3 regions of the Cellvibrio sp. pealriver genome follow, and region 1 is predicted to be linked to each of the others. Evidence: predicted binding sites of a transcription regulator. Region 1 holds the regulator's gene; each other region holds the start of a gene.

Region 1 (9,923 bases):
GCCCTGGAAGCGCAATACCGGCGATATCGACCTCTATTTACAGATTGGCGGCCAGCAACTCAATGCAGGGCTTTATCAGAAGTACACCCCTGCTTTAATACCCGAAAGCCTGAAAACCTGGCTGGAGCAAAGTATCGGTATACAAAATACCGGTGTGGCAACTGAGGCCGGGTTTGTCTATCGCGGTACGCTCAACACTAAAAATCCTATGGCGCGCACCTACCAGTTGTATCTGGATTTGGAAGATGCCCAGCTCAACTATCACCCCGGGTGGCCAGCACTGGCACAGTTGGATGGCCGCCTGCTGGTGAGCGATGCACGGGTTGCTGCCAGCATTGATGATGCAGCGCTTTTCAATAGCCGGGTAGCACGCGCTGAAGTGCGGGTTGCTCCGCGCGCGCAAGGCAAAGGCTCATTGTTACAAGTGACTGGCCAGATTCAGGGTGATGCCAGCGACGGTGTGCGCGTACTGCGTGAGGGAATGTTGCGCCAGTATCTCGGCAGCAGTATGGATTCCTGGTTTATGCAAGGCGATATGCAGGCCAGTCTCGATCTGGATATTCCTATCGGGACGGGTGAAAAAAAGCCTGAGGGGATGCACCAGCAAGTCGAAGTGGATTTGAGAGTCCCTCGTTTTGAGCTGCAAAACCTCAATTTGAGCCTGGATGATTTGCACGGCCATATCAGCTACAACAGCGATACCGGAATCAGTAGCGATGTTCTCACTGCGCGCTTTTTTGATGAGCCAATTGAAGTGCAGCTCGGCAACCAAAAAGCAAAAGATCACAGCAAAACCCTGATCAATATCCGTGGTGCAGCCGACATTAATCACCTTGCCCAGTGGAGTAAGCGCCCGGAATTGCTGTTTATGAGCGGGCAGCTTCCTTATCAGGCGGTGGTAGAGTTGTTCCATCGTCCCCCAAAAATCACGACTGATCCTGAAGCCGATACAGCCAGTACATCAGAGCCTGCCGTATCAGCAGATGCGTTTACCGAACAGGCGCTTGCGCTGGTCAGTATCAGCAGTAATCTCACCGGCGTTGCTATCGATCTTCCAGCGCCTTACGGAAAAACAGCGCAGGAACAGCGCCCGCTGGATTTCAAATTTTGGTTGCAAGAGAAACAGGCGCAAATAGATGTGCGTTATAACGCGGATGTCCAGGCATTGTTACGGCTGGAGCGCACAAATAACCGCCTACTGAATGCCAATATTGCTCTTGCTAGCGATGCCAAACTCAGTGATCAACCTGAGTTTCTGGTGTCTGGATTCTTGCCCGGCATTGATCTGGATGTCTGGAAAAAAGTGCAGGCACGCTATCAGACTTACACCAAGCGTTTAGCGCCCGCGGTTGCCTATGGGCAGGATTCCTCTGCCGCAGTAGCGCCGGCTGATGATACGGCTGGACAAGTGGCTGGATTGCCCTTTCGTGCGGAACTGATGTTGGGTCAGTACAAATTGGGTGCGGTTGTGCTGGAAAACCTGAATGTTATCGCATCGCCTGTGCCTGCAGGTTGGGAGCTGCAGCTAGACAATGCGGTTCTTGCTGGTCAGGTGATGGTGCCGAATAACCAATTTGTACCCTTGAAAATTGATCTTGAACGGCTCTCCCTGAGCCGCGAAGCACTTGGTTTGGCGAGCAATGCCAATAGCGCTGTCGGCGATCTTGAGGCACCCGCGGTAGAGCCAAAAGCGGAAACCCCAAAAGAGGTTCTGGATCCTCGTAAACTTCCGCTTGCTGATATCACCCTCAAAGCCTTGTTTATGGATGGCAACAATTACGGCAACTGGTCCTTGCGGGTGCGTCCGGATGCCAAAGGGGCGGTAATTGATAACATCCGCGGCAGTATTCGTGGAGTGACAATAGGCAGTATCGACAATACTGCGGAAGGTGCCAAGTTAATCTGGCAACACACCCCTGTGGGGGTGCAAACACGATTTATTGGCAGCCTGAGTGCTGGCAATATGGCCGAAGTGCTGCGTGCCTGGGATAAACCGGACACCTTGGAAAGTAAAAAAGCACATTACCAAGCTGATTTATTTTGGCCCGGTTCGCCACAGGATTTTGCACTGGTCAATCTTGGCGGTGAAATGACGATCCAGATTGAAGAGGGCAGCTTCAAACGGGATGCCAGTGCTGGCGATGGCATATTGCGCCTGATGTCGATTCTCAACTTTGACACTCTGGCGCGGCGGCTCAGGTTTGATTTTTCTGATCTTTACAAGAGCGGGCTTGCTTACGATCACGTCAACGGCAAAGTACGTTTCAATCAGGGCGTTTTGGTTTTTGAAGAGCCTCTGGCGGTGAAGACCCCGTCGAGTGGTATGCAAATGGCTGGGAGTATTAATCTACGCGATGAAACCCTGAATACCCGTTTGGTCGCGACTTTACCGGTGGCAGGAAACATGACGTTCTACACCGCACTGGCGACGGGCTTGCCTGCAGCGGCTGGGATTTACATTGTCAGTAAACTATTCAAAAAGCAGGTCGATCAGGCGACAAGTGTCAGTTACACCATTAAAGGCAGTTGGGATGATCCCAAGATGCGCTTTAACCGACTGTTTGAGAGTGAGCAAAGCCTGCGTGACAGTGTCAAAAAAGAAGAACAAAAACCACCTGAGACGAACAATCTGCGCACTCCCGATGATCCCAGTATTCAAAAATAAAGGCACCCTCAGGTGCCTTTATTTTTGAATGTCAGTTAGACAAATCACTAATCCTGTTTTTCCAGTTGGTCGCGGATAAAGCCAAACAATTTGCGCGCACTCGCTGGTGGCTTGTTTTCTTCGCGCTCTTTTTGCGCACTGCGGATCAACTGGCGCAGGTGCTGCACATCAATACCTGGGCAGGATGTCACCAATGTCTGGAAAATTTGCTTATCGCCTTCGATTAACAGATCGCGGTAGCGTTCAACTTGATGTTGGCGATGTACGTACTGGTCGCTGCGGTTTTGCATTTTATCGACCGCAGCCTGGATTTCTTCGTGATTGCCTTCGCGCATCAGCCTGCCGATGTACTGGATCTGGCGGCGGCGCGCATCCTTAAGTGGCATTTTGCGTGCGAGATAGATGGCATCCAATAGCTCCTCACTTAAGGGAAGCTGTGCCAGCTGCTTTTCATTCATATTGATGAAACTTTCACCCAATGCTTGCAGCGCATGCATATCGCGCTTGACCTGCGATTTGCTCAGGATGTAATCATCTGGGTTGATATCGTCGTAGTTGTAAACCATGGTAATGCGGTCGCGGTTGAATCAATAAAAGGGCGCGCAGCTTAGAGGAGTTGCTGCCGAACAACAACCTCTGCGTGGCTATTTGTTAAACAATAGGTGATTTATTCGCCTTCTTCAAAGCGATCTGCAATCAGTGCGCGTATCGCATTCATTGCTGCTTCTGCATCATCGCCTTCGGCGCTGACTTGCAAGCAGGTTCCACAGCTGGCGGCAAGCAGCATCAATGACATTACGCTTTTGGCATCCGCCCAATTGCCTTCCCCCACTCGCGCCATGATTTTGGCCTGAAATTGGTTGGCCAGCGTAGCGAGCTTGGCGGCGGCACGGGCATGAAGGCCGCGCTTGTTAATAATGTCGAGAGTGTCAGTAAACATTGCCGGGGTCTGTGTTTGGTTCTTGAAAGTTTTAGTGTTTCTTGTGCTTGTTGATATCGCGATGACGCACTTGTACATCGTGGAAGCTTTTGTCGAAATGCTTTTGCAGTCGCTCTGCCAGATAAACCGAGCGGTGCTGCCCGCCGGTACAGCCAATCGCAATCGTAATGTAGCTGCGGTTATTGGATTGATAGCGCGGTAACCAGCGCGTCAGGTAATGTTCGATGTCTTCATACATCTCCTTAACGGTTACCTGCTCCTCCAAAAATTCAATAACGTCAGGATCTTGCCCGGTTTGTGGCCGCAAAGTCGGTTTCCAATGCGGATTGGGCAGGCAGCGTGCATCAAATACCAGGTCGGCGTTTACTGGCACACCGTGTTTGAAACCGAAGGATTCAAACAAAATTGCCATGGTGGATTCGCTACGACCAACGACTCGTTCTTTGACCAGATCGCGCAATTCGTGAAGGTTTAAATGACTGGTGTCGATCACCTGATCCGCACAATCGCGGATGGGCTCCAATAATTGCTGCTCGGCATTAATTGCCTCTGCCAAACTGGTGTGTTTGTCAGACAGTGGATGCTTGCGCCGGGTTTCACTGAAGCGTTGGATCAATACCGATGGCTGTGAATCCAGGAAAAGTGTGCGAAAGGGCAGGTGTGCTTCCTTCAGAGTGCTGATCATCTGCGGGAACATGGCCAAGTCCTGCCAGGCATTGCGCACATCTATGCCAATCGCAAAGCGATGTTGGTCATCTTTGTGAATCTGGATTTGCGCAACGAGCGCAGGTAGCAGGCTGACGGGAAGGTTGTCGATACAGTTAAACCCCACATCCTCAAGAACATGGAGTGCTGTACTTTTGCCTGAACCTGAAAGGCCGCTGACAATTACCAGATGCATATTGAACCCGCTTACGTCATTAAGGCTGCTTGGAAGAGCGCTTCATTGCTGGATGCGGCGCGCAAACGCTGGCGGTAATCCGCATTATTCAGTGCTGCTGCCAGTGCTGCGAGGGTTTGCAGATGTTCGCTGTGCGCATCTTCCGGCACCAGCATGGCAAATAGAATATCGACAGGTTGGGAGTCGATTGCATCAAAGTCGATAGGATCGGCAAGGGTGATCAATGCGCCCACTGTGCCGCTACAGTTTTCAACACGACAATGTGGAATGGCGATCCCGTGACCAATACCTGTGGAGCCAAGTCGCTCGCGTCCAATTAACCGGCGGAACAATTCGTCAGCATCGATATCGGGAATGTCTTGGGCGATGGTGTTGGCAAGTAACTCCAGCGCGCGTTTTTTACTGCCACCGTCTACGCCGCAGAGTGTGCGGCCGGGGCTGATGAGGGATTGGATTTGCATAAAAAAGTGATGCTGGGCATCTCCCTGATCGATGGCGACTGGTGCCAAAGCAACCAGTGCGCATCATATGGTTAACGTCAGTGCACGCATCGCCCTAGCGATGGCTGCGCATTTTCTCTTTGTGTTTAATTAATTGGCGATCGAGCTTGTCGGCCAAGGCATCGATGGCAGCATATAAATCTTCATGAGTTGCATCGGCGAATAAATCTTTACCACTGACATGAATAGTGGCCTCTGCTTTTTGGATCAGTTTATCTACCGAGAGTATGACATGGGTACTCGTAATGCGGTCATGATGGTTGCTCAAGCGCTCCAGTTTGCTGGAAACGTAATCTCTCATTGAATCGGTAACTTCTACGTGATGACCGCTGATATTTATTTGCATAGATACTTCCTCTCGCTAGAAACAAAACGGTTACGGTTAGGTAACCTCGCATTACATCCATGAATTTTTTGTCCGAACTATTAAATGTACCTGAAACTTTTCAGTAAGTTCCCAATGTGATCATCTGCATCAGGTTAAATTGTTTTGCGCTCATTCGATGGTGGAATGTTGAGCGATTCGCGATATTTGGCAATAGTACGGCGCGCGACTTGTATACCTTGCTCGGCGAGCAAGTCGGTAATTTTGCTATCACTCAACGGTTTTTTTGGATTTTCCGCGCTGACCAGTTTTTTGATGATGGCGCGGATTGCTGTTGAAGAACATTCTCCGCCGCTGTCGGTACTGACATGGCTGGAGAAAAAGTATTTCAGCTCAAAAATACCCTGCGGGGTATGCATGTATTTTTGTGTGGTGACACGTGAAATAGTGGACTCGTGCATTTCTACAATTTCAGCAATATCGTGCAACACCAGCGGTTTCATCGCCTCAGGACCGTAATCCAGAAAGCCACGCTGTTTTTCAACAATACAACTTGCCACCTTGAGTAAGGTCTCGTTGCGGCTTTGCAAACTTTTCAGGAACCAACGGGCTTCCTGTAAATTGTCTTTGAGGAAGGTGTTGTCGCTGCTGGAGTCGGCACGCTTTACCATAGAGGCGTAATCAGCATTGATACGCAAACGCGGCGCAATATCCGGATTCAGCTCCACAATCCAGCGGCCATCGCGTTTTTCTACAAATACATCGGGCACAACATATTCGGTGTCGCCACTGGCAATAATATCGCCCGGACGCGGATTCAAACTCTGGATCAGGGCAATCGCCTGACTTAACTCAGCTTCCTTTAGCTTGGTGCGGCGCATCAATTGCCGGTAGTCGCGGCTGCCTAGCACCGGCAAATATTGTTTGACGATTAATTTTGCCGAATCAAGCAATGGCGTTTTTGGATCAAACTGCTGCAGTTGTACCAACAGGCATTCGGACAGGTTCTGGCTGCACACACCACATGGGTCAAATTGTTGCAAGAGTTTTTGTACGGCAACAACTTCGTCCAGTTCCAGGTCATCGAGATCGCTACCCATCCCTTCAAAGATTTCCTCGATACTGATGGAGAGCATGCCGCTGGGCTCCACTGCATCGATGATGGCCATAGCCAGAATGCGATCCCTGTCTGACATAGGGGTCAGGTTAAGTTGCCACATCAAATGATCGTAGAGGGAGTCAGTGGCAGCACGGCGGCTTTCAAAGTCGCTATCTTCGTTGTCGTAATTGCTGGAGCTGCTGCTGGATGAGGCTTGATAGACATCATCCCAGCTTGTATCCACGGGAAGGTCGCTGGGAATAGAGTCGCTCCAGTCACCGCTATCGGCGCTAAAACTTTCCCCTTCACCATAAACATCGGTATCGCCTATGGATTCACTTTCCCTGAAAGTGTCGCTTTCACCAAAACTATCGCTTTCATTGTAGTTATTGTCGTTGTTGTAACTATCAGCGTAGTTATCGGTGCTCGCGGAGAAATTGTCGCTGGCAGTAAACTCTGCGCTGTTATCGGTACCGCTTTCTGCTGCAATTTCCAGCTGGCGGTCATAATCCGCTTTGTCTTGTTCGCTGCCTTCGTAGTCACTGTTTTGCGTGGGAGAATCGAAGCTATCCTCAACCTCCAACATGGGGTTGGAATCGAGCGCTTCCTGGATCTCCTGTTGCAGATCCAGAGTTGATAGTTGTAACAAGCGGATTGCCTGTTGCAACTGTGGGGTCATGGTCAGCTGTTGGCCGAGTTTGAGCTGGAGAGATTGCTTCATTGTACGGACGACAAACCCTTAAACGCAGGATGAAAAACATCGGTATACGTGGAGTTTAGTCAGGGTTTGCGCCTCAAGCAACAAGCTTAAGCAAGCTTTATGCCTAATGTATAAAGAATGTTACTTGTCAAGTTGTTTGTGTGTGACTAAACGCGCAGGGAATGGGCAGTTTGTAACACCGGAAATCCCGTCTGAAAGTAGGGTTTAGAGGCGGAAATGCTCGCCCAGATACACTTCGCGCACTTTGTTATTGCTCAGCACAGTTTCAGCATCACCTTCGGCGATGATGTGCCCTTCACTGACGATATAAGCTGTTTCGCAGATATCCAGTGTTTCGCGCACATTGTGGTCGGTAATCAGTACGCCAATCCCACGGTCTTTCAAGTGACGGACAATCTCTTTGATGTCATTGACCGAAATAGGATCAACACCGGCGAAAGGTTCATCGAGCAGGATAAATTGCGGATCTGTCGCCAGTGCGCGGGCAATCTCCACGCGGCGGCGCTCACCGCCGGAGAGGGCCATACCCAGGCTATCGCGGATATGGGTGATATGAAATTCGTTGAGCAGTGATTCCAGTTTTTCATCACGCTGCTGGCGGTTGAGATCCTTACGGGTCTCAAGAATTGCCATGATGTTATCCGCCACGCTCAGCTTACGGAAAATAGACGCCTCTTGCGGGAGATAGCCAATACCTGCACGGGCGCGTCCATGAATGGGCAGTTGGGTTATATCTCGCTCGTCAATCAATACGGTGCCGTTATCGGCAGGCACCAAACCAGCGATCATATAAAAACAGGTGGTTTTTCCTGCGCCGTTGGGGCCAAGCAATCCGACGATGCTGCCACTTTCCACCGTGATGGATACATCAATAACCACTTTGCGTTTTTTGTAGCTTTTGGCGAGATGGCGTGCGTGCAAACTGGGCATTACTGCGCATCCTCGGCTTTTCCGGCTTTGGGTGGGATCACAATTTCGATGCGCTGCCCCTCACCGCCGCTACTGTTGTTGTTACCTGCGGCTTTCATTACTTCTTTGACTAAATCGTAATCAATGTGTGGGCCGCTCATTACCGCACCGTTTTGCTCAACAGAGGCATCTTCAATCAGTACCAGATGTTCATTGCTGGGGGTGTAGGTAATTTGCTTGGCGGCGGCAGTCACTATGCCTTGGTCTTTTTCCGGTTGTTGCTGAAAGCGTGCCGGATTGCCTGTTGCAATCATCTTTTCGACGCTGCTGTCGGGATTGGTGTGAATCACAATAGAATCGGCGGAAATGATAAGTGACCCTTGCTGGATTTTGACCGAGCCAGTGTAGGTCGCCACTCCGTTCTTCTGGTCTACCGTGAGGTTATCAGCAGAGCCGCGGATGGTTTCGTTTTTGTCGCTGGGTAATGCGAGGCTTGTGGTTGGGGACATTATTGCCGCCAACATGAGCGTCAAAGGAGATAACCAATAGCGTAATTTAGCGGGGATCATAAACTGCCTTAACCTGGGATCTTAACTGAAGCCGACTTTGCGCCAGGTCGGCATCCATACCTAGTGCATCTATCTGACCTTTGGCGCTGCGCATCTTAACAGCTTTGTCGGTTTCCGCGAATTGTTCACTGGCGCGCACTTGCAGCTCACTGGTGGTGATTTGTATCAAGCCCTGGGTGGGCGTTTGCTGTTGGATGAGCACGTTATCGAGCAGGCGGATCAATTCGCCGTTTGCCTCACTGCGCCCGGTATTGGCGGTAACTTGCCATGGCGCTTTGGTGTCTGTGTCGTAAAACATCATCATGGGCTGCTCAATCAATGTGTAATCCTGAGCCGATGCACCCTCTTGTTGCAGTTGAAAATGGGTTACCTGTGGCGTTGATAGCTGGTAGTGAAGCTTGCCGGTGTTATCAAATTCGCGTGTTTCCACTTCTTTCATGTAGATGTTGGGAAAGCTGCTTGGGTCATATTCATATCCAACCAGCTCTTCTTTTTGGCGCAGTGAAAATGCAAAAAAGCAGATCACCAGTACAAAAGCCAGTATCCAGGGACCGGGTACATATTGATGTACACGATACGCGCGGGTTAACAGGCTCATAGGGATGCATCTGCCAGATAAGGTGCAAGTGCGGTATCGAATGTACCTTGCGCCTTCATGATGAGGTCACAGGCTGCACGCACGGCACCTTCGCCGCCGCGTTCCCGGCTTTGCCAATGGGCGCGCTCAACCACGCTGGAGTGGGCATTTGCCACTGTCAGTGCGAGACCCGCGCGGGTCATAACGGCCAAGTCTGGCCAGTCATCTCCCATAAACGCGATCTGCTCAAGCGCTACAGGATGCTCCTGCAAAATGTCTTGTAGTGCCTCCCATTTGTCCTCGCGCCCTTGCACCAATATCGTTATCCCCAGATCGCTTGCGCGGCGGGCGACCAGATTGCTGGTGCGGCCAGTAATAATGCCGACTTTAACGCCGGTTTTTTGCAGTGCTTTGATGCCCTGTCCATCCAGTGTGCTGAACGATTTGAATTCTTCCCCTTGGTTGCCGAAGTAAAGACGCCCGTCGGTGAGTACTCCGTCCACATCCAGCAGCAACAGTTTGATGCGCGCAGCGCGTTCATGTAATTCGGTTTGGGTACAAAAATCGGGGTTCATTCAGGCGTGTCCAAGTGCAATGATTGGCTGGGTCAATCAAATAATGCCTGCACGCAGCAGGTCATTGATTTTTACGACACCGACAAGTTTTTTTTGTTCGTCGGTAATGAGTAAAACGTTAATTTTTGCTTGCTCCATTAAC
Region 2 (9,923 bases), 1.2 Mb from region 1:
GTGAAGTGGACATCAAACGACGCCATAGTAGGTGCGATATTGTCTGGTGATGGCAAAGTTGGATCGGGATCACCTACGTTTTGACCATCAATTTGCACATACATTTTCCAATGGTTAGGCGATGTTGTCGGATCAGCAGGATCGTACGCTTGCTTCACAAAATATTGACGCATTGAGTGAACGTTCCCCAAGCTGTCATACACAGGCGTAGTCGTTGCGTGGTTAAATGTTTTTTGATCGTTGGGATCAAATGCGTTAATCGGCACGGGAGTAAAAAAAGTCGGATCACCAATTGCGCCAAACAAAATGCCACCACTCACCGGTGTTGTAGGTTGGCTAGCGGTAATCGAATAACCCTCTTGCATGGTAACAGTAATTTCACCACCCACTTTAATGGCGCTGTTAACTAATGCAGGGGTTGTGATGGTATCCAATTCTTGCAATACACCTTGACTACCAATAATACCGACTACATCGCCTGCTGCACCGAACGAAAAGTCAAGGTCACGCCCTGTTGCCGATACCACTTCAAGATCACCAGTAGTTTCGTTAACACTTGCAGTAATACCAAATAAAGTAGATTTGCTGAGCTTGTTAATTTCCTCAGCCAAATCAGTCATATCAACTGCTGTTGAAGAAGTTAATACCACACCATTGAGAGTGAACGTCCCCGTATTATTGACAAAGGGTTTAGCAGGTGTTGCTGGTGGGCCAGGATTTGCCGGCACTTCTCTCAAAACAGTCGCGGTGGTGCGCGCGGTTGCACTAATACCTGCTAATGAATTTAATTCTGATGCGGTTGTATCTGCACCGGCACCGTATTTACTAATGTAAGTAACAGGTGCAGTGGTGCCTGGACCTTGAATCACCAACGTATGCGATGCGTAATCATTGGTGACTTTTGGTTGCCCTACAATAATATCTGCAGGAGTAATCGCATCTACTGCTGTCGTAAGGGCATTGGCACCACTAATGGTTGAAATATCCAAATCAGAAGCGACACCCGCAGCGAGATCGCGTATTTTTAAATTGCCGTCAGTATCCACAAATGCTTGGACATTCAATGGCACAGGGCTACTGAAGTTTTGGTTATTAATTTCGTTAGCGACAGCGGTCAAATTGTTATACGTACCTGGGGAGATAGTGATATTCACTGTTTGTGCTGTAGGGTTGCCAGGTACTGTGCGCGACAGCTGCAGCACTGTTGCTGCCACCACTGGTGGGCCTGCACTAGGTACAGCAACAACAATGGGTGAACCTGCCGATGCAGTTGCTGTGGCAATGTCCACGGTAGATGTGACCGGTTCTTTTAAACCAAGTATCGCGTTACTGATACCAGTGCCATTGGTAGAAAAACGTTGTCCGGTTGACTCCAATACCAATTCATTGGAATCCAAATTGTAAGATGCGAATACACCCGTAGTCTGGCGCGGGTCTTGCGAACTTACATCGACACGTAAATCACTCAATATACCACTCACATTACCTTCTGCATCGGCTGCAAAGCCTTGCAATAACGCGCCAGTCCCATTCACGATATAGCCATTCTTATCTAACCCGAATGTGCCTGCACGGGTATACAAGCGCTCGCCATTTTTTTCGACAACAAAAAATCCTTCACCGTTAACCGATAAATCCAATTCGTTTTGGGTAAATTTCAAATTACCTTGTGTAAATTGCTGGCGAATATTCTGGATATTCACACCGCTACCTGCAGTGTTTGAACCACCACCTAACAAGGTACTCGTGTATACATCGCCAAATTCAGCGCGTGACGATTTAAAACCAACGGTACTGGCGTTGGCGATATTATTACCGGTCACTTGCAGATCAGTATTAGCTGCACGAATTCCGCTTAACGCTGTATTAAAAGACATATTACACCTCAGCCATAACGTTTAACGTTCAGGATTTTTTATCTAACAATTAATTCAAATCAATCATTCAACTATCTAAGTCAACTGCTAAAGCTAATCCAAGTGTTCAAGTTTAATGATTAGTTAAATTGTTTTACTTTTTCCGCTTCAACCGCGCCTATGCCCGCGAGGTTTAAAATCAATTTGCCGTTTTCACCAATCGTCACACTATTCACATTGGCGCTAAGCGATGTTTTCAAGGCTTCATTTTTTCCATTTTGGTCAGCGGTAATTTCAAAACGGTATTGCCCCGCAGCCGCGGCATCATCACCTGCTTCCCAATCAAGCAACTTGCCATTCACTTCCATATTTTGCCCATCCCAACGGAATACCATTTCACCTTGAGGCACTTCGCCAACCGGGATTGTTTGTACAATCGCACCAACTTCGTCGTAAATATTAATTTTTAAATTATTTGTGGAGTACGCCAGATCAGCACTGCCCGCCACAATACCGCCTTTAACCAAGGTACTTTTTTCCGATTCAACCGTTACGCTGCGCCCAACCAAAGAAGACGCTTGCAACGCATTATTGGACATAAAACTATTGAAGCTGTTGTTTAAACGCTCCAACCCTTCCACCGAGCTGAATTGCGCCAACTGAGCAACAAATTCACTGTTGTCTTGCGGGCTCAATGGGTTTTGGTTGTTCATTTGCGTAATCATCAATTCCAGAAACGCAGCCTGGCCCAACTCATTGGTATTTTTTTTGGTTTCTGTTTTTTTAGTGATGCTTAAATTGTCAGTGACGCTATTGGCTGATGAAGTACCGGATACGCTCATGATTCAGCTCCTTTATTGACCAAGAGTTAAAACACGTTGAACCATTTGCTTCGCAGAATTCATCACTTCCACATTCATTTGGAACGAGCGCGATGCTGCAATCATGTTGGCCATTTCTTCTACAGGGTTCACATTCGGGTAATACACATAACCTTCTTCATCGGCCTTTGGATGCGTGGGTTCGTAGCGGCGTTGCAATGGCGCATCGCTTTCAACAATACCCAGCACTTGCACACCGGCAGCGGCATCCACTTCGTTATCGCTGTAAGTACCTTCGGTGACAGCAGCACGCATAGCATCTTGATGTATTGCTGCAAATACCGGCTGACGGCTGCGATACACTTCATTCACACTGGAGCTGGCCGATTGCGCATTAGCCAGGTTGCTGGCGGTAGTGTTCAAGCGCAAACTTTGCGCATTCATACCGGTGCCAGCGATATCAAAAATAGTTCCAAGTGCCATGATTCAATACCTACAAAATTCGTTTAATAAACGCATTAACTACTTCACTTACCTGCTTTAATCACCGCGAATGGCCGTGCGCAATCCAGTAAATTTGCTATTTAAAAATTGGAAACTCGCCTGAAACGCCAACGCGTTTTTCATGTATTCCGCGTGTTCAATTTGGTCTTCAACGGTGTTGCCATCGATAGAGGGTTGCTGTGGAGTGCGATACAACACATCACCGTTATCTGTTTCAAAACCACTCGCGTCAATGTGACGGTTTTGGGTGGTTGTCAGGTCAAAGCCTGGCCCCGTATTCATTTTTTGGCTCAGCGCCTGTTTGAAGTCCAAATCTTTTGCTTTGTAGTTTGGGGTATCGATGTTGGCGAGGTTGTTGGCAAGTACGCTGGCACGCTCTGAACGGAAATGCAGCGCGGTCTCGTGGATGCCCAGTGCTTTTTGAAATGAAATTGACATATCAGCTTGCCCTCACAGTGAGTTCAGGTGGCAACCAAACGGTTTACACCTGCGTTTGCTAACTACAAAGCAACCCCTGTGCCAAAGGCCTAAATATATTTTATCTATTTGATTTACATGATTTTTTTAAGATCAAAGACCACCCTCTGGTGAAGGCGGCAAACGCCAAGCGGCAAAGGATTTCCGCTTTTCAAACGGCAGAGGCAAAAACAAAAACGCCCGCTAATGCGGGCATTTTGATAACGGAGAAGCGAGAAATTTAATCAAATCGCTTTATAAAGAATACCTGGATCGCAGCGAACCATTTCAAACAAATCCGCAGCACCTGCAAGCCCCTCTGATGAACCCAGAAACAGGATCCCTTGAGGTTTTAGCGCGGCGTGAATTTTTTGCAGAATCTGACGTTTGAGATCGCCATTGAAGTAAATCAACACATTGCGGCAAAACACTATGTCGAACTTGCCCAAACCGGCATAGGAATCCATCAGATTTAATGAGCGAAAATCAATCCGCTCTTTAACAACACTTTTAACACGCCAGGTTGTGGGATTCGGGTTATCAAAGTAACGCTCCAAACGATCTGCAGATAAACCACGCATAACCGATAGTTTGTCGTACTCGCCTCTGCGTGCCTGCTCCAGAACAGTCGCTGACAAATCTGTTGCAACAACCTGAACCTGCCGCGCCAGATTACCCATCGCCTGACGTTTGTACTCCTCCACCATCATGCTGATGGAATAAGGCTCCTGGCCAGACGAACAGGCTGCAGACCAAATACGCACTGGACCAAACATGCGATTATTACCCGCCATTAGTTGGGGGAGCAGCGTATTTTTTAAATGATCGTAAGGATAGTTATCGCGAAACCAGAAGGTTTCATTGGTGGTCATTGAATCGATCACCTGATCTTTTAACTTACGGTTGAAACCTTGCTTTAAAACCCTGACCAGCTCACCAAAAGAAGCAATATTGTTTTCTTCCAGTATCCGGCGAATGCGGTTGGTTACCAAATATTGCTTGTTATCACCGAGCGAAATACCACAAGCGTCCTCAAGGAACTGGCGAAATTGGTCAAACTCTGCTTGGTCGAGATTGTCACGCCCTGGAGTTTTGCCAAAAGGAGAAGACTCTTTATTAATCATATATTCCCAATGTAAAACAGTTGCTACGCACTACCGGATCGCAGCAACACAAAATCACGCTTCTTCCGGCGGTAAAAGGCTTTCACCGGTAATTGCCAACACACGATCATTGACGCGCTTGGCTAGCTCATCCGGATGGAATTTTGCCAGGAAATCATCGGCACCCACTTTGCGCACCATCGCCTCATTGAATACACCACTGAGGGAGGTATGCAGAATGATATGCAGCTTTTTCAAATCCGGATGATTGCGCACCTCTGCCGTAAAGGTATAGCCATCCATTTCCGGCATTTCGATATCACAGATAATCATCACCAATTCGGCATAGGGATCTTTGCCATCCTTCAGCAAGTCCTGCAGATATTTAAAACCTTCGGCGCCGTCTTTCTTGAGCGTTGTTTTAATGCCCATCCCCTCTACCACACGCTGGATTTGTTTGCGCGCAATAGTGGAGTCATCGATGATCAGGACATGTTTCTGCACAACCCGGTCAGCAATGCCATCTTCAATCACACCCGCGCTCACCTCTTCGCGTGGCGGAGCAACTTCGGCAAGGATTTTCTCAACATCAATAATTTCCACTAACTGCCCATCCACTTGGGTAACAGCAGTCAGATAGTGTTCTTTACCGGCACCTTTGGGCGGCGGGTGAATATCGCCCCAATTCATATTGACGATACGCTCTACCGAACGCACCAAAAACCCCTGAGCGGTACGGTTATATTCAGTAATGATCACAAAGCAGCTCTCGATATCCGGCAGTTCACGCCGGCCGATAGCAAGGTTCATATCCATGATTGGCAGAGTGCCGCCGCGGATGTGCGCAACACCGCGCACAACCGAACTGCGCCCCGGGATCGCATTAAGCTGCGGGCACTGTAATACCTCTTTCACTTTAAAGACGTTAATACCGTATAACTGTTGCCCACCTAACCGGAACAACAACAATTCAAGACGGTTTTGCCCAACCAGCTGCGTGCGCTGATTGACGCTATCCATTACACCAGCCATGCAATTACCTCTTTTATTCTCAGTATTGCGGTTCCCGATGAGCCGAACGGCAACAAATTTACGGCACACTATTTGCTTTGATACCTGTAAAGCAGTTTAGCGGCAAAAAAGCGTCAGACTTTAGTCACTCTTTGTTTTCAATCTGACACCCGGTTCTTACCCTTGAGGATAGGACAAAATATGGAACTTCCTAGTTTTTATAGAAGTTTTTATCGAACTTTGTTACGAAGCGTTTCGCGCCAGACCCACGGCACAATTGCCGCATGGGTCATTTTGTCTTTCTACTCGATTAATCTCGCTGCGGCACCCGTTTATCCACTGCATCAACTGAAACAAGATGTTGCCCAATTCCTTGCGAAAACCTACTCAACTACTCCACATGAACGCATTGATATCAATGTAAGTAATCTCGATAACCGCTTGCGCCTCGCCCGATGTGAATCCACACCTGCCTTCACCCTTCAGGATAGTACCGGCAATGGCGGCAACATCAGTGTCAAAGCGGAATGCGAAAGCGGCAAAAAATGGTCGGTTCATATACCGGCACAAGTGAGCATCTACCGGGAAATACCGGTTGCACAAGGCAGCATCGCCCGTGGCGAATTAATTAATCAAAGCCACGTAGCTACACACCTCGTCAATATCAGCAGTATCAGACAAGCATTTTTGGTAACAACTGACGACATTATTGGTAAACAAGCCAAGCGCAATATCAGCCAGGGTGAACCCTTCAAAACGGCGCTTCTGGATGCTCCAACAGTTGTCAAACGCGGTGAACTTGTGAGCCTGGAGTCACTCGCTGGCAGTATCAAAGTCAGTAGCGCCGGTACTGCCATGGCAGATGGCCGTGTGGGACAAAAGATCAGAGTCCGTAATAACTCATCCGAGCGGATTATCAGCGGTATCGTGGTTAGCCAAGGGACTGTGCGGACGTTTTAAGTGAATGTTTTATTAAATTAGTGCGAATAATTGCTAAAGTTAGGCAGGGTTTGGTCGATAACCAGATCAGAGAGTCTAAAACTCTCGCCTGTCACGTATAGCAACCGCGACATTACTGATGTTAATCGCTACTACTGGTTTTTAGGCCAAGGGTAGCAATAGGGGAAACAAAATGAACCTTAACACCAACAACAATCTGGATTCTGTCGGCACCAAAGGTGCTCGCAGCAAGCCCGCAGCTCCGGCACCAGAAGCAAAAACCCAAGCTTCCAGCCCTACTCCTGCTGCGCCCAGCGCGAGTGATCAGGTTGTACTGAGTCAGGAAGCCCAAAACCTGGGTCGCCTGCAAACCAAAATCAACAGCGCACCCGATGTCGATATGGATAAGGTTGCCGAAATCAGACGCGCCATTGCTGAAGGTCGTTTTGAAATTAATCCTGAGCGCATTGCTGAAAATATGCTCAACCAAGAGGATCTGCTGGGCTAACACGCCCGGAGTAGCGGCGAAGGCACTTGAAAAAAGCGTATCCCCGACGCTTTTCTTATCTGTCTCCACCGGTTTTGCGCCACCCAATTTGCACCCGCAAATTTGTACCATCACAAAATGAAGAGGTTGCTATGTCTCTCGATATCAATGCACTGCGCCAGATGATTGCGCAGGATGCCGCTGCTGTTTCACAACTCAAACAATTACTTGTGGATGAACGCAACCTGCTCGAACAACGCAAATTGAATGAACTGCAGCAGATTGTTGACCAAAAAATTGTGCTTGTTGATCAGCTCAATACCAATGCCAAACAACGCCAACAAATATTGAACACGCTTGGATTACCTACCAATGCCAACGGCTGGGATTTATTTCTGCAACGCAACGCCGCAACACTATCCTTGCGCGATGAATGGAAACTGGTCATCAGTGAATTTGAAGATTGCCAAAAAATGAATGACATTAACGGCAAACTGGTTGGACGCACCCAACAAACAGTGAATCATCTGCTGGGGCTTTTGCGCGGCAAAGGCACTGCACCATCACTTTATAATGCGCAAGGTGCAAAAACCCAATACTCCTCGTCCTATACTGTCGCCAAGGCTTAATGTTTTTCGCCTAACCCTATATAATCCGCGCCGCACAGCATGTGCGGTGCGTCCCTGTAGTTTAATTGGATAGAACGTATGCCTCCTAAGCGTATGATGTGGGTTCGATTCCCGCCGGGGACGCCATTCAATTCCAGACTTTTCTTTTCCATAGCGTCACAGTAAACACTCTTGGCAAATACTGCCGGATGCTTGTTGTCACTTACCTCTGCTATTGCGTATGAACTTGATCCTACTCACACAGGGCGATCTACTATCACCCACCCAAGCAGTCATTCGCGATGCACGGCGGCTTTCTCATATCCGCGAAATACACGGCGCTACAACAGGTGAGACGTATAAAGTAGGAATGCTAAATGGGCTCATTGGCAAAGGAACACTGCTCAGTATCTCTGCGACAGAAGTAGTGCTGGAGTTAGAGGTAACACAAGCACCACCACCACCACTGCCATTAACATTAATATTGGGATTACCGCGCCCAAAAATGTTACGCCGTATATTCCAAACCATATCGACGTTAGGCGTGAAAGAACTTCATCTGATTAACTCGTATCGCGTCGAAAAAAGTTATTGGCAAACGCCATTCCTGGAACCAGAAGCAATTCACGAACAATTGATTTTAGGTTTGGAACAAGGATGCGATACGCAATTGCCCAAGGTGCATTTACACAAGCGCTTTAAACCGTTTGTGGAAGACGATTTGCCAGGCATTATTGCAGGCACGACTGCGTTGGTTGCGCACCCCTATACCGAAACAGAATGCCCGCGCTCCATTGATTACTCACTGAGCCTTGCAGTAGGACCTGAAGGTGGTTTTATTGATTATGAGATTGAGTTACTGAAAAAAATCGGGTTTGATGCAGTTCATTTAGGCGAAAGGATCATGCGTGTAGAAACTGCGGTGCCTTATTTACTCGGCAGATTATTTTAATTGCCTATTGTGTTATTTATCGCGCGTTAAAATTTCCTCAAATGCTTCCAAAGGAACGGCTTGGCTAGACAAGTAACCTTGATAATAATCGCAACCATAGGATTTCAAAATCGCCAGCTGCTCTGCTTCTTCAACACCTTCAGCAACCAGCTCCATATCCAACAAGCGCCCCATGGTAATAATAGTTTCCACCAGCACACGGTCGTTGCGGTCATCGATAATATCGCGCACAAATCCTTTATCGATTTTCAATGTAGTCACAGGCAAACGCTTGAGATAACTGATAGAAGAATAGCCAGTACCAAAATCATCCAATGAAAAACTAATGCCCCTTTCGCTCAATGTTGTCATCGTTTGGATGGCATCATCAACGCGCTGGATAACAATACCTTCTGTAATTTCCATATCCAGAGAGTCTGTAGGAATAGGATATTCTGCCAAGGTTGCGAGTACATCATCCGCAAACGCGGCGCGACGGAACTGGCGCGGGCTGATGTTGATGCTCATGCGCATACCGGGCCGCCACAAATCGGCTTGCTGCCATCTCACCAGAGTTTTGCATGCCGTCTCCAGCACCCATTGACCCACATCGATAATCATACCCGAGGTTTCCAATACCGGAATAAATTCGACGGGCGATATCATCCCTTTAGTGGGGTGATTCCAACGCAACAAAGCCTCTGCACCATCCACACGTCCGGTTTGGATATGGATTTTGGGCTGATAATATAGCTCGAATTGTGACTCTTCCAGCGCACGATGCAGATCGCCTTCCATCGTCAATTGGCGGCTGACTTTATCGGCCATTTCTTCGTTGAAAAATTCAATCGAGTCACGGCCTTTTTCTTTTACCTGATACATCGCCGTATCGGCATAGCGCAATAATTCATGCACTGAATTATTTTTGTCCGGATACACAACAACACCCACGCTGCAGGTCACACGCAACTCCATGTTGTCGTAGATATAAGGCTGGGAAATAATTGTGCGGATTTTTTCGCTGATCTCACCAGCACGCAAAGCGGCTGTTTCGATATTCTGGTCAAGCACCGTCAGTACCACAACGAATTCATCGCCACTTAAACGTGCCACCAAATCCTCTTCACGCACAGACTGTTGCAAGCGTTCGGAAACTACTTCCAACACCTTGTCGCCAACTGGATGCCCCAATGAATCGTTGATGGTT
Region 3 (9,923 bases), 870 kb from region 1:
TTGCTGGTGATTATCGGCCCCGGTTTGATTGTAGGGTTGGTGGTCAGTATGTTTCAGGCAGCCACTCAAATTAACGAACAGACCTTGAGTTTTCTTCCGCGTTTGATTGTGACCATTATCAGCTTGATGATTGCTGGCCCTTGGCTTCTCACCAAATTCATGGATCTTTTTAACCGGCTGTATTCCAGTGTGCCGAGTTTAATTGGTTAGCGGAGACGGTTGCGGATTATGCAAGAGCTGATCATTTCTGAAGAACAGCTAGCGCAATTTATTGGCCAATATCTATGGCCGTTATTGCGTATAGGCGCATTTTATTTTGCTGTTCCTGTGATTGGTGCTCGTACTGTTCCTGCACGTGTCCGTCTGATTCTGATGCTGTTTACAGCCATTATGATTGCGCCAATATTGCCCCCCGCACCAACAGTTTCGTTTTTATCGGCACAGGGTTTTGCAATGATCATTCAGGAAGTGCTGATTGGTCTTGCATTAGGTTTTGCCATGCAAGTGGTGTTGCATGTATTTATTTTGGCGGGCCAATTCATTGCGATGAAAATGGGTTTGGGTTTTGCGGCGATGAACGACCCTTCCAGTGGTGTTAGCGTGACTATTTTGTCGCAGTTTTATTTATTACTGTCCACATTATTATTTTTGGCCAGCAATGGTCACTTGGTGGTATTGCAATTATTGATCGATAGTTTTACGACGTTTCCGATCGGCGGCGAAGGTATGAATGTGGGGCATTTTATGACCATCGTCGATATGGGCTCCTGGCTTTTTAGTGCTGCATTGTTAATTACCTTGCCGCTGTTTACATCGCTCATGATTGTGAATATGTCATTCGGGGTTATGAGCCGTTCTGCGCCGCAAATGAACGTATTCACGGTGGGTTTTCCCATTACATTGATTTTCGGTTTTATTCTGATGTGGTTCACGCTCGCCAATTTCCTGCCCGTTTATTTCCAAATTATGGAAGAGGGGATTGGTGTGCTGCGCACTTTAGCTCTCACACCCTAAAGAACCACTGAAAAATTAACTTGCTTGTTCTGGCGTCGTTAAATTTGTTCTCAAAATGCTCATTTATTTCAATAAACTCCGCTTTTTCGAACAAATTTGCCTAACCAGTGCTGCACCGTAAACATTTTTCAATGGTTCTTTGAAATTAAGATTGGAGTGATAAATGGCTGAAGAAGACGACAGCAGCCAGGAAAAAACGGAAGAGGCCAGTGCGCGAAAGATTGAAAAAGCGCGCGAAGAAGGCCAGGTTCCCCGATCCCGCGATTTGACAACAACTGCCGTACTCATGTTGGCAGTAGTCGGTATTTATTTCTTCGCAGAATTCATGGGCCAAAAACTGATTGGCCTGACGCGCGATAATTTTACGATCAGCCGCGCCCATATCTATGACCCTAATGCAATGATCGCCCATTTTGTCAGCGCTATTTATGATGGGCTGATCAGCATTGCCCCCCTGATGTTTATTTTACTGATTGCCTCGATTGTTGGCCCCATTGCACTGGGTGGTTGGAACATGAGCGCCAAAGCAATGGAGCCCAAGTTAAGCCGCATGGATCCTATTGCAGGGATCAAACGCATGTTTTCAATGAATTCACTGATTGAATTATTAAAAGCCTTGGGCAAAGTATTGATCATCCTGGGGGCAACTATCTGGCTGTTACAATTTTATGCGCAGGATATGTTCCGCTTGGTCGATGAAAGCATTGGTAATGCCATCATTCATTCGCTCGAAATTTCTATTTTTGCCACTATCGCGTTATCGGCAACTACGATTGTGATTGCAGCAATTGATGTGCCTTTGCAAATTTATCAATACAACAAAAAATTAAAAATGTCGCGGCAAGACCAAAAAGATGAAGCCAAAGACACCGATGGTAAACCGGAAGTAAAAGGGCGTATCCGCCAATTGCAACGCGAAATGGCGCAACGGCGCATGATGTCCAACGTGCCTCAGGCAGATGTTGTTATCACTAACCCTGAACACTTTTCGGTTGCGCTGAGATACGATCCTGAAACAATGGATACACCGATTATGATCGCTAAAGGCGGCGATCACACTGCGTTAAAAATCCGTGAAATTGCCAATCTGCACAAAATTGAAATTATCCAATCCCCCGTGCTTGCGCGCGCCATTTTTTATACCACCGAAGTGGATGAGGAAATTCCATCCAGTTTGTACCTTGCTGTAGCGCAGGTATTGGCTTACGTTTTCCAATTGCGCAATTACCGTAAAGGTAAGGGCGACAAACCTATGTACCCACGCAACATTTCTGTACCGCGCGATATGCAATACGATGCGTCTGGTAAACGCACTTAATCTCTTGCTTAAATGCCTTTATCAATAATTTATTTGTTAATAATGTGTTTGTTGATAATTAATAATTTGCTTGTTGATAAATAGGTACGCTTCTTGCGATAACACGGAAAAATGACTCAACCGTCAAGAATCCGTACTTATGGCATTACCCACGTTTAACCAACTCAATAACTTTAACGGCAAAGCCGCGCTGGGTTCGCTGCGCTCTGTAGGGCAGGGTAATCTGGGTATTCCGGTGCTGTTGTTAATGCTGCTGGCAATGATCATATTGCCCATGCCGCCGCTACTGCTGGACATCTTTTTTACGTTCAACATTGCATTAGCGCTAGTGGTATTGCTGGTGTCGGTATACGCCATGCGCCCGCTGGATTTTGCCGCCTTCCCAACCATTTTGTTGATCGCCACCTTGCTGCGTTTGGGCTTGAACGTCGCATCTACTCGCGTTGTGTTATTGGAAGGTCATCAGGGGGGCGATGCAGCGGGTAAAGTCATCGAGGCATTTGGTCACGTAGTGATCGGCGGTAATTTGGCGGTCGGTATTGTGGTGTTCATTATTCTGATGATCATCAACTTTGTGGTAGTAACCAAAGGTGCTGGCCGTATTTCCGAAGTGAGCGCGCGGTTTACCTTGGATGCCATGCCCGGTAAGCAAATGGCGATTGATGCTGACTTGAATGCCGGGTTAATTGATCAGGATCAGGCGCGTACCCGTCGTCAGGAAGTTGCTGCAGAAGCAGATTTTTACGGTGCGATGGACGGTGCGAGCAAGTTTGTTCGCGGTGATGCGGTTGCGGGCATCATGATTATGTTCATCAATATTTTTGGTGGCTTGGCTATTGGCATGATCCAGCATGATCTGGAATTCACGGATGCGTTTGAGAAGTACACCATCCTCACCATTGGTGATGGCTTGGTCGCGCAAATTCCCGGCTTGTTGTTATCGGTAGCCTCCGCAATTCTCGTAACCCGTGTTAATAGTTCTGAAGACATGGGCAAACAAGTAATTGGGCAAATGTTTACATCGCCCAAAGCGCTTGCGGTGTCTGCACTCATGCTGGTGATCATGGGGCTTGTTCCAGGAATGCCACATATGGCCTTCCTGAGTTTGGGGCTGTTGTGTGCGGGTATTGCGTACTACATTCACTGGCGTAAACACCAACCTGCAGTAGTTGAGGAGAATAATTTTATTCCTTCTGGCAGCCGTGTCGCTGGCGATGCGGCACCGTCCTCGGCAGGTGCTGGCGGCGGTGCGAGTATCGCGCCGCAGCGCAATGCGCCCGCATTACCACCGGGTATGCCTGAATCCCCTGAGTTGGGTTGGGATGATGTACAGCCGGTCGATGTGATTGGGTTGGAGGTTGGTTATCGCCTGATTCCCATGGTCGATAAAAATCAGGGTGGCGAGTTGCTTGGGCGCATCAAAGGCGTACGTAAAAAGCTATCGCAAGAGATGGGTTTTCTAATCCCGTCTGTCCATATTCGTGACAATCTCGATCTGAATCCTACCGGTTATCGCATCAGCCTGATGGGCGTTTCCATGGCAGAGGCCGATGTGTATCCGGATCGCGAATTGGCCATTAATCCTGGCCAGGTATTTGGTTCGCTCGATGGCATCAAAACCAAAGATCCCGCCTTTGGTCTGGATGCTATCTGGATCACGCCCAACCAACGCGAGCAAGCACAAACCCTCGGTTACACCGTGGTGGATCCGAGTACGGTTGTTGCGACCCATCTCAACCAGATTTTGCAGCAGCACACCTTTGAATTGCTAGGCCATGAAGACGTCCAGAAATTGCTGGATATGCTGGCCAAGACATCGCCCAAATTGGTGGAAGAGTTGGTGCCCAATACCATGGGAATCAATGTGCTGTTGAAGGTATTGCAGAACTTGCTGCGCGAACGGGTGCCGATCCGCGACATCCGCTCCATTGCCGAAGCTTTGGCGGGCACAACAGGAAAGAGTCAAGATCCCGCCGCTTTAACCGCACTGGCGCGTGTGGCGCTGTGCCGGCAAATCGTCCAAAACATCATAGGGAACGAGCGAATCCTGCCTGTTATTACGCTTGAACCGAGTTTGGAACAGTTATTGCTGAACACTGTCCAGCAGGCACAAAAAGCTGGCGCTGATGACAGTGCCTTTATTGAGCCTGGCCTGGCAGACCGGTTACAGCAGTCGCTGATTGAAGCAGCGCAGAAACAGGAACTGACAGGCAAGCCACTGGTATTGCTGGTTGCTGCGCCCCTGAGGTCAATGTTGTCGCGTTTTGTTCGCCACAGTGTGCCTGATATGCGTGTACTGGCTTATACCGAAGTACCGGATAACAAACAGATCAGTATCGATGCCAATGTCGGTGCCGACAGAAAATAGCCCCCGGGCTAGGAGTTGAATATGCAAGTCAAACGTTTTGTAGCGGCTGATATGCGTCGTGCGTTGGAAATGGTTCGCCAGGAATTGGGGCCAGACGCCATTATTCTCTCCAGTAACCGCATCCCCGAGGGGGTTGAGTTGCTGACCACAATGGGTTCCGATTACGAACTTCAGCAGCTCCAGAATCGTCCCTTTGCGGATGCGACCTTCTCGCCCAGCGCTCCTTTGCTGAGTGATGGAGACATCTCTCCGCGTGTATTGGGAAACCCGCAAGCGCGAAAAGTAGCACCGGTAATCAGTAAAGTAGCCGATCATCCTAATGCCGGAAAAACCGGTGCCCAACTGGCGGATGATATTGAAAAAGCACGCCAGCGCATGATCGCCGCCAAAAAAGCAGAAGAGTCTGCAAAAGAGTTTTTAGTTGGCAAAAATACCGTTGTGAATGCAGGCATTCCCCGCAATGCCGTTATGCCTGAGCAAAAGCCACGTGTGGGCACCAGCGCTGCGGAGCGTTATCCATTGGTTGATCCCGCAACGGCACCTGTCGCAACGCCTGCAACTGCTGTACTAACGTCAGCACCTGCACCAGCACCAGAACCCGCGAGTGGCCCTAACCTGAGCCCGGAATCCCTGTCCTTTCGCGATGCGCTGATGAGAGAAGCGCGCATTAAAGAATCCTATTCCAAAGACAGTTTTATTGAGCAGTTGAAAAAGGATAAAAAAGCCGAGCCTGTTGTTCATCAGGAATCTGTTGCCCTGAACTCCGTTAATCATGAATCTACCGAGCAAGCTGCCCAACTTTCCGAGTTACAGGCAGAAATTGCCGATATGCGTTTTTTGCTTGAACAACAATTGGATCGCTTGAGTGGCCAACAATCACCTGTGCCCAACTCGCCCATTCTTGCCAGTGTGGCGCGTCGTCTGGAGCGTTTGAATTTGCCTCAGGATGTCATTGCAAAGGTCATTACGGCCTGTACCAAAACCAAAACGTTGGGCGAGGCTTGGCCAGATGCATTGGCGAATCTGGCGCATCAACTGCCTGTGAACGGCAGCGATATTGTCGATCAGGGTGGGGTATTCGCATTTGTCGGCCCAACTGGTGTGGGCAAAACGACAACGATTGGTAAATTGGCGGCGCGTTACGTACTGCAACACGGTGCTGACAAAGTCGCCTTGATTACCACCGATACCTATCGTATTGCTGCCCACGACCAACTGCGTTCACTCGCACGTATTTTGCGAGTGCCAGTGCGTGTTGTCGATGAAACCAATCCGCTCGACAGTGTGCTGCGCAGTTTGCGCCATTGCTCATTGGTATTGATTGATACAGCGGGTTTCCGTCACGGTGATCCGCATCTGAAAGCCCAGCTGCAGGCGCTTGCGGAACAACAGCAGGTGAAGACTTATTTGGTGATGTCATGCAACAGTCAGGCGCAAATGCTGAAAGCGTCGGTGCATGCTTATGGCACTGCCCGTTTGCAAGGTTGCATTCTGACCAAACTGGATGAAACTGCCAGCATTGGTGAGGCATTGGGTGTGGTAATGCAAAATCGTTTACCGATTGTGTACACCACAGACGGACAAGATATTCCCAAGCATCTGGAAGTCGCGCGTGCGCATCAGCTTGTATCAAAAGCCGTCGCATTGCTCAAAACAAATCCGGCAACGGCGGTTTCTTAAACAATCAATTGTGATAAGCAGGATAAAGTACCGGTGAAACTGAAATTAGTCGGATGAGTTGCCAAACCCTATCTATACTCAGTTCACCATTAGTGTGTCCGGCCAGTATGTCTGCAAGACAAATCACAATGCCCGGCACGCAACGTAAAGAACAGGTTTGGAGTTATGTGTAGATGAGCCAAGTGCGACCAGTACAAGTGATCGCTGTGTCCGGCGGTAAAGGCGGGGTAGGTAAGAGTAATATTTCCGTCAACCTGAGCATTGCATTGGCAGAATTGCGCCGTCGCGTGGTCTTGCTGGATGCCGATTTGGGGCTTGCCAATGTCGATGTTCTGTTAGGGATTCGCGCTACCCATACCCTGGCCGATGTCCTGGCTGGTACCCATAGTCTGGCGGACGTTTTGGTCACTGGGCCAGCGGGTATGAAAATTGTTCCTGCTTCCTCCGGCGTGCAACGCATGGCTGAATTAAGTTCAGCCGAACATGCGGGTTTGATCAATGCCTTCAATGATCTTTCTGATCAAGTCGATATTCTGGTGATAGACACTGCAGCCGGTATTTCGGATACCGTTGTCAGTTTTGTGCGCGCAGCAAATGAAGTCATCATTGTGGTATGCGACGAGCCATCGTCAATTACCGACTCTTATGCGCTGATCAAATTATTAAACAAAGAATACGGAATGCAGCGTTTCCGTGTGGTCGCCAATATGACGCGCACCCCACAGGAAGGTCTGAATATGTTTAACAAACTCAATACCGTTTGCGACCGTTTTCTGGATGTCACTTTGCAGTTTGTTGGCCAAATTCCTTTTGACGAAAATGTGCGCAAAGCCGTACAAAAACAGAAAGCCTTGTTGGAGTTTGCGCCCTCATCAAAAGCGTCAATTGCAATCCGCGCATTAGCGCAAGTAGTCGATAAGTGGCCACTGCCTAATTCACCAACCGGGCGCTTGGAATTTTTTGTAGAACGCTTGTTACAAGCAGCGAACTCACGCTGATTGATAATGCAAGCTAACTCTGTGGATCTAAAAGGTTGTGCCACAAGGCTGTTGGAAAAACACCGTATTGCTGTAAAAAAGAAGGTGCTCAATGGTCGCAGTCAATGGTCTAGCCATGTACGATAAAAAAGCATTATGCGATGCACACATTAACATCGAAGACTATGCGCCTTTGGTAAAACGCATCGCTTATCACATGATGTTGCGTATGCCTGCCAGCGTGCAGGTGGACGACCTTATCCAGGCCGGAATGATTGGCCTGATTGAAGCCTCCCAAAAATACGATGCCTCCCGTGGTGCCAGTTTTGAAACCTATGCGGGTATCCGCATTCGCGGCGCGATAGTGGATGAAATGCGCCGTGGCGATTGGGTGCCACGTTCCGTGCATCGCAATGCACGTCGTATTTCCCAAGCGGTTGCTGCTGTAGAGGCGCGCACAGGCCGCGATGCAAGCGACAGCGAAGTTGCCGCTGAACTGGGTGTGAGCCTCAACGAATATTTTGAGATGCTGCAAGACTCCAATGGCAGCCGCTTGTTCAGCTACGAAGAAACCTTTGGCGAAGAAGACAGCAACATCGATGCGACTGAGCACAGCAGTGCATTTGCCAGTCCTCTCGATGGCCTTCAACGAGACGGCATGAAATCCGCCTTGGTCAAAGCGATAGCGCAATTGCCCGAGCGTGAACGGATGGTATTGGCACTGTATTACGATCAAGAGCTCAACTTGAAAGAAATAGGCTTGGTGCTGGGTGTCAGTGAGTCACGTGTCAGCCAGATCCATAGTCAGGCAGCAGCGCGCCTGCGCAATAAACTGGTTGGCTGGCAATCGGCCTGATATCTGCCTAAAAGTTGAGCATCCTGGTGTGTGAGCGCCTCCAGTCCCGGCCGAGTTGGGTAAATACTCTGTGTTTTCAGCGATTTGGGCTATTATTCAAATTAAAAGTTGAGGATTTCCGTGCCGGAGCTGGCCGAAGTTTCAACTCCTACTAGACTATGATTAAACGAAAATCCCGAAAGGGTGTGTGGAGGTTGCGTTGGATAAGAATATGAAAATCTTGATTGTTGATGACTTTTCAACAATGCGACGGATTATTAAAAACTTGCTGCGGGATTTGGGGTTTTCCAATACCCATGAAGCTGACGATGGCGTAACGGCATTACCCATGTTGAAAAGCGGTGATTTCCAATTTTTGGTCACTGACTGGAACATGCCAGGTATGACGGGTATTGACTTGCTGAAGGCCGTGCGTGCGGACGAAAAGCTGCGTACCTTGCCCGTATTAATGGTGACTGCTGAAGCCAAACGCGATCAGATTATTGAGGCGGCGCAAGCGGGCGTAAATGGTTATGTTGTAAAACCATTTACTGCACAAGCGCTCAAGGAAAAAATTGAGAAAATTTTTGATCGCGTTGGTTAATTAGTGCCGATCAAATAATAAATAAGGCGTTGCCATGGCATCAGAACTTCAAGCATCTTCCAACGAAGCATTTGTTATCGAATTGAAAGAATGCGCCAAATTGCTTACTGAAAAATTGCAGAGTAACCAATTTGAAGACGCATCGGTGTTGATCCAATCTATCACCCAATCACGCGATCGCCATATCTTTCAATCAGTAGGGCGCTTAACACGCGGGCTGCACAATGCGATTGTCAACTTTAATGTTGATGCCGATCTCTCAAAAGAACCGCCCAAGATTGAGAACTCCGATATTCATGATGCTTCAAACCGTTTGAATTATGTAATAGAGCTTACGCAAAAAGCAGCAGAGAAAACCATGGATATGGTAGATGAAGCTGCGCCTATTGCGATGAATCTTGGTCAGGAAGCGAGTAGCTTACGCACCGAATGGGCACGATTGAAACGACGCGAAATGGATGCAGCTGAGTTTCGCCAACTCTATGAGCGGATGGATGGTTTTCTGGGCCAAATGGTTACCGGAACTGAGCAGCTCAGTAAAAATTTACAAGATATTGTTCTTGAGCAAGGCTTTCAGGATTTAACCGGGCAAGTATTAAAGCGAGTGATTGGGCTGATCAACGATGTTGAAAAAGATTTGGTAAGTCTTGTGCGTATTGCTGGCCAGGTTGAAGAAATTACCGGGCTCACCAGTGATAGTGAAACTGTCGCGCATGATATGGAAATCATGCAAAAACGGAAAACCGAGGCGGAAGGCCCACAAATTAATAAAGAGCGTGCAGATGTAGTGTCCGGCCAGGATGACGTTGATGATTTGTTATCGAGCCTTGGATTCTAAAAAAGCGATATACGCGAGGAATGTTGAATGAGTTTTGGTGACGACGAGGATATTCTCCAGGATTTTCTGGTAGAGGCGGGAGAAATCCTGGAGCGCCTCAGCCAGCAATTGGTTGATCTGGAGCAACGCCCTGAAGATAAAGACTTGCTCAATGCAATCTTTCGCGGTTTTCATACCGTAAAAGGTGGCGCAGGTTTTTTGGCGCTGACTCCTATGGTGGAGTGCTGTCACGTCACTGAAAATCTTTTCGATATTTTACGCAACGGCAAGCGCACAGTTACATCCGAAT

Evidence for each region. Region 1 encodes sigma-54, which starts transcription at its own class of promoters, with help from an activator protein. Its sites were predicted from a motif close to TGGCACANNNNTTGCNNT; they were not measured.
Region 2: a site for sigma-54 is predicted at 3,686-3,703, ahead of flgB (flagellar basal body rod protein FlgB). Genes of this name have one in related genera too.
Region 3: a site for sigma-54 is predicted at 2,415-2,432, ahead of flhA (flagellar biosynthesis protein FlhA). Genes of this name have one in related genera too.

Annotation. Positions count from the first base shown of each region.
Region 1 covers NZ_KQ236688.1:2,388,089-2,398,011, reverse strand. The annotation lists gene VC28_RS10440 (YhdP family protein) at 1-2,665, shown strand, start outside; gene yjgA (ribosome biogenesis factor YjgA) at 2,713-3,231, opposite strand; gene VC28_RS10430 (HPr family phosphocarrier protein) at 3,333-3,605, opposite strand; gene rapZ (RNase adapter RapZ) at 3,637-4,506, opposite strand; gene ptsN (PTS IIA-like nitrogen regulatory protein PtsN) at 4,518-4,967, opposite strand; gene hpf (ribosome hibernation-promoting factor, HPF/YfiA family) at 5,062-5,352, opposite strand; gene VC28_RS10410 (RNA polymerase factor sigma-54) at 5,487-7,151, opposite strand; gene lptB (LPS export ABC transporter ATP-binding protein) at 7,356-8,081, opposite strand; gene lptA (lipopolysaccharide transport periplasmic protein LptA) at 8,081-8,569, opposite strand; gene lptC (LPS export ABC transporter periplasmic protein LptC) at 8,616-9,227, opposite strand; gene VC28_RS10390 (KdsC family phosphatase) at 9,224-9,781, opposite strand; gene VC28_RS10385 (KpsF/GutQ family sugar-phosphate isomerase) at 9,818-9,923, opposite strand, start outside.
Region 2 covers NZ_KQ236688.1:1,155,518-1,165,440, reverse strand. The annotation lists gene VC28_RS04880 (flagellar hook-basal body complex protein) at 1-1,877, opposite strand, end outside; gene VC28_RS04875 (flagellar hook assembly protein FlgD) at 1,997-2,698, opposite strand; gene flgC (flagellar basal body rod protein FlgC) at 2,711-3,160, opposite strand; gene flgB (flagellar basal body rod protein FlgB) at 3,218-3,619, opposite strand; gene VC28_RS04860 (CheR family methyltransferase) at 3,883-4,761, opposite strand; gene VC28_RS04855 (chemotaxis protein CheV) at 4,816-5,772, opposite strand; gene flgA (flagellar basal body P-ring formation chaperone FlgA) at 5,953-6,711, shown strand; gene flgM (flagellar biosynthesis anti-sigma factor FlgM) at 6,884-7,198, shown strand; gene VC28_RS04840 (flagella synthesis protein FlgN) at 7,330-7,806, shown strand; tRNA gene VC28_RS04835 (tRNA-Arg) at 7,857-7,932, shown strand; gene VC28_RS04830 (16S rRNA (uracil(1498)-N(3))-methyltransferase) at 8,027-8,737, shown strand; gene VC28_RS04825 (putative bifunctional diguanylate cyclase/phosphodiesterase) at 8,750-9,923, opposite strand, start outside.
Region 3 covers NZ_KQ236688.1:1,516,209-1,526,131, reverse strand. The annotation lists gene fliQ (flagellar biosynthesis protein FliQ) at 1-210, shown strand, start outside; gene fliR (flagellar biosynthetic protein FliR) at 229-1,014, shown strand; gene flhB (flagellar biosynthesis protein FlhB) at 1,178-2,332, shown strand; gene flhA (flagellar biosynthesis protein FlhA) at 2,472-4,700, shown strand; gene flhF (flagellar biosynthesis protein FlhF) at 4,722-6,380, shown strand; gene VC28_RS06400 (MinD/ParA family protein) at 6,554-7,378, shown strand; gene VC28_RS06395 (RNA polymerase sigma factor FliA) at 7,494-8,213, shown strand; gene cheY (chemotaxis response regulator CheY) at 8,413-8,796, shown strand; gene VC28_RS06385 (protein phosphatase CheZ) at 8,831-9,634, shown strand; gene VC28_RS06380 (chemotaxis protein CheA) at 9,662-9,923, shown strand, end outside.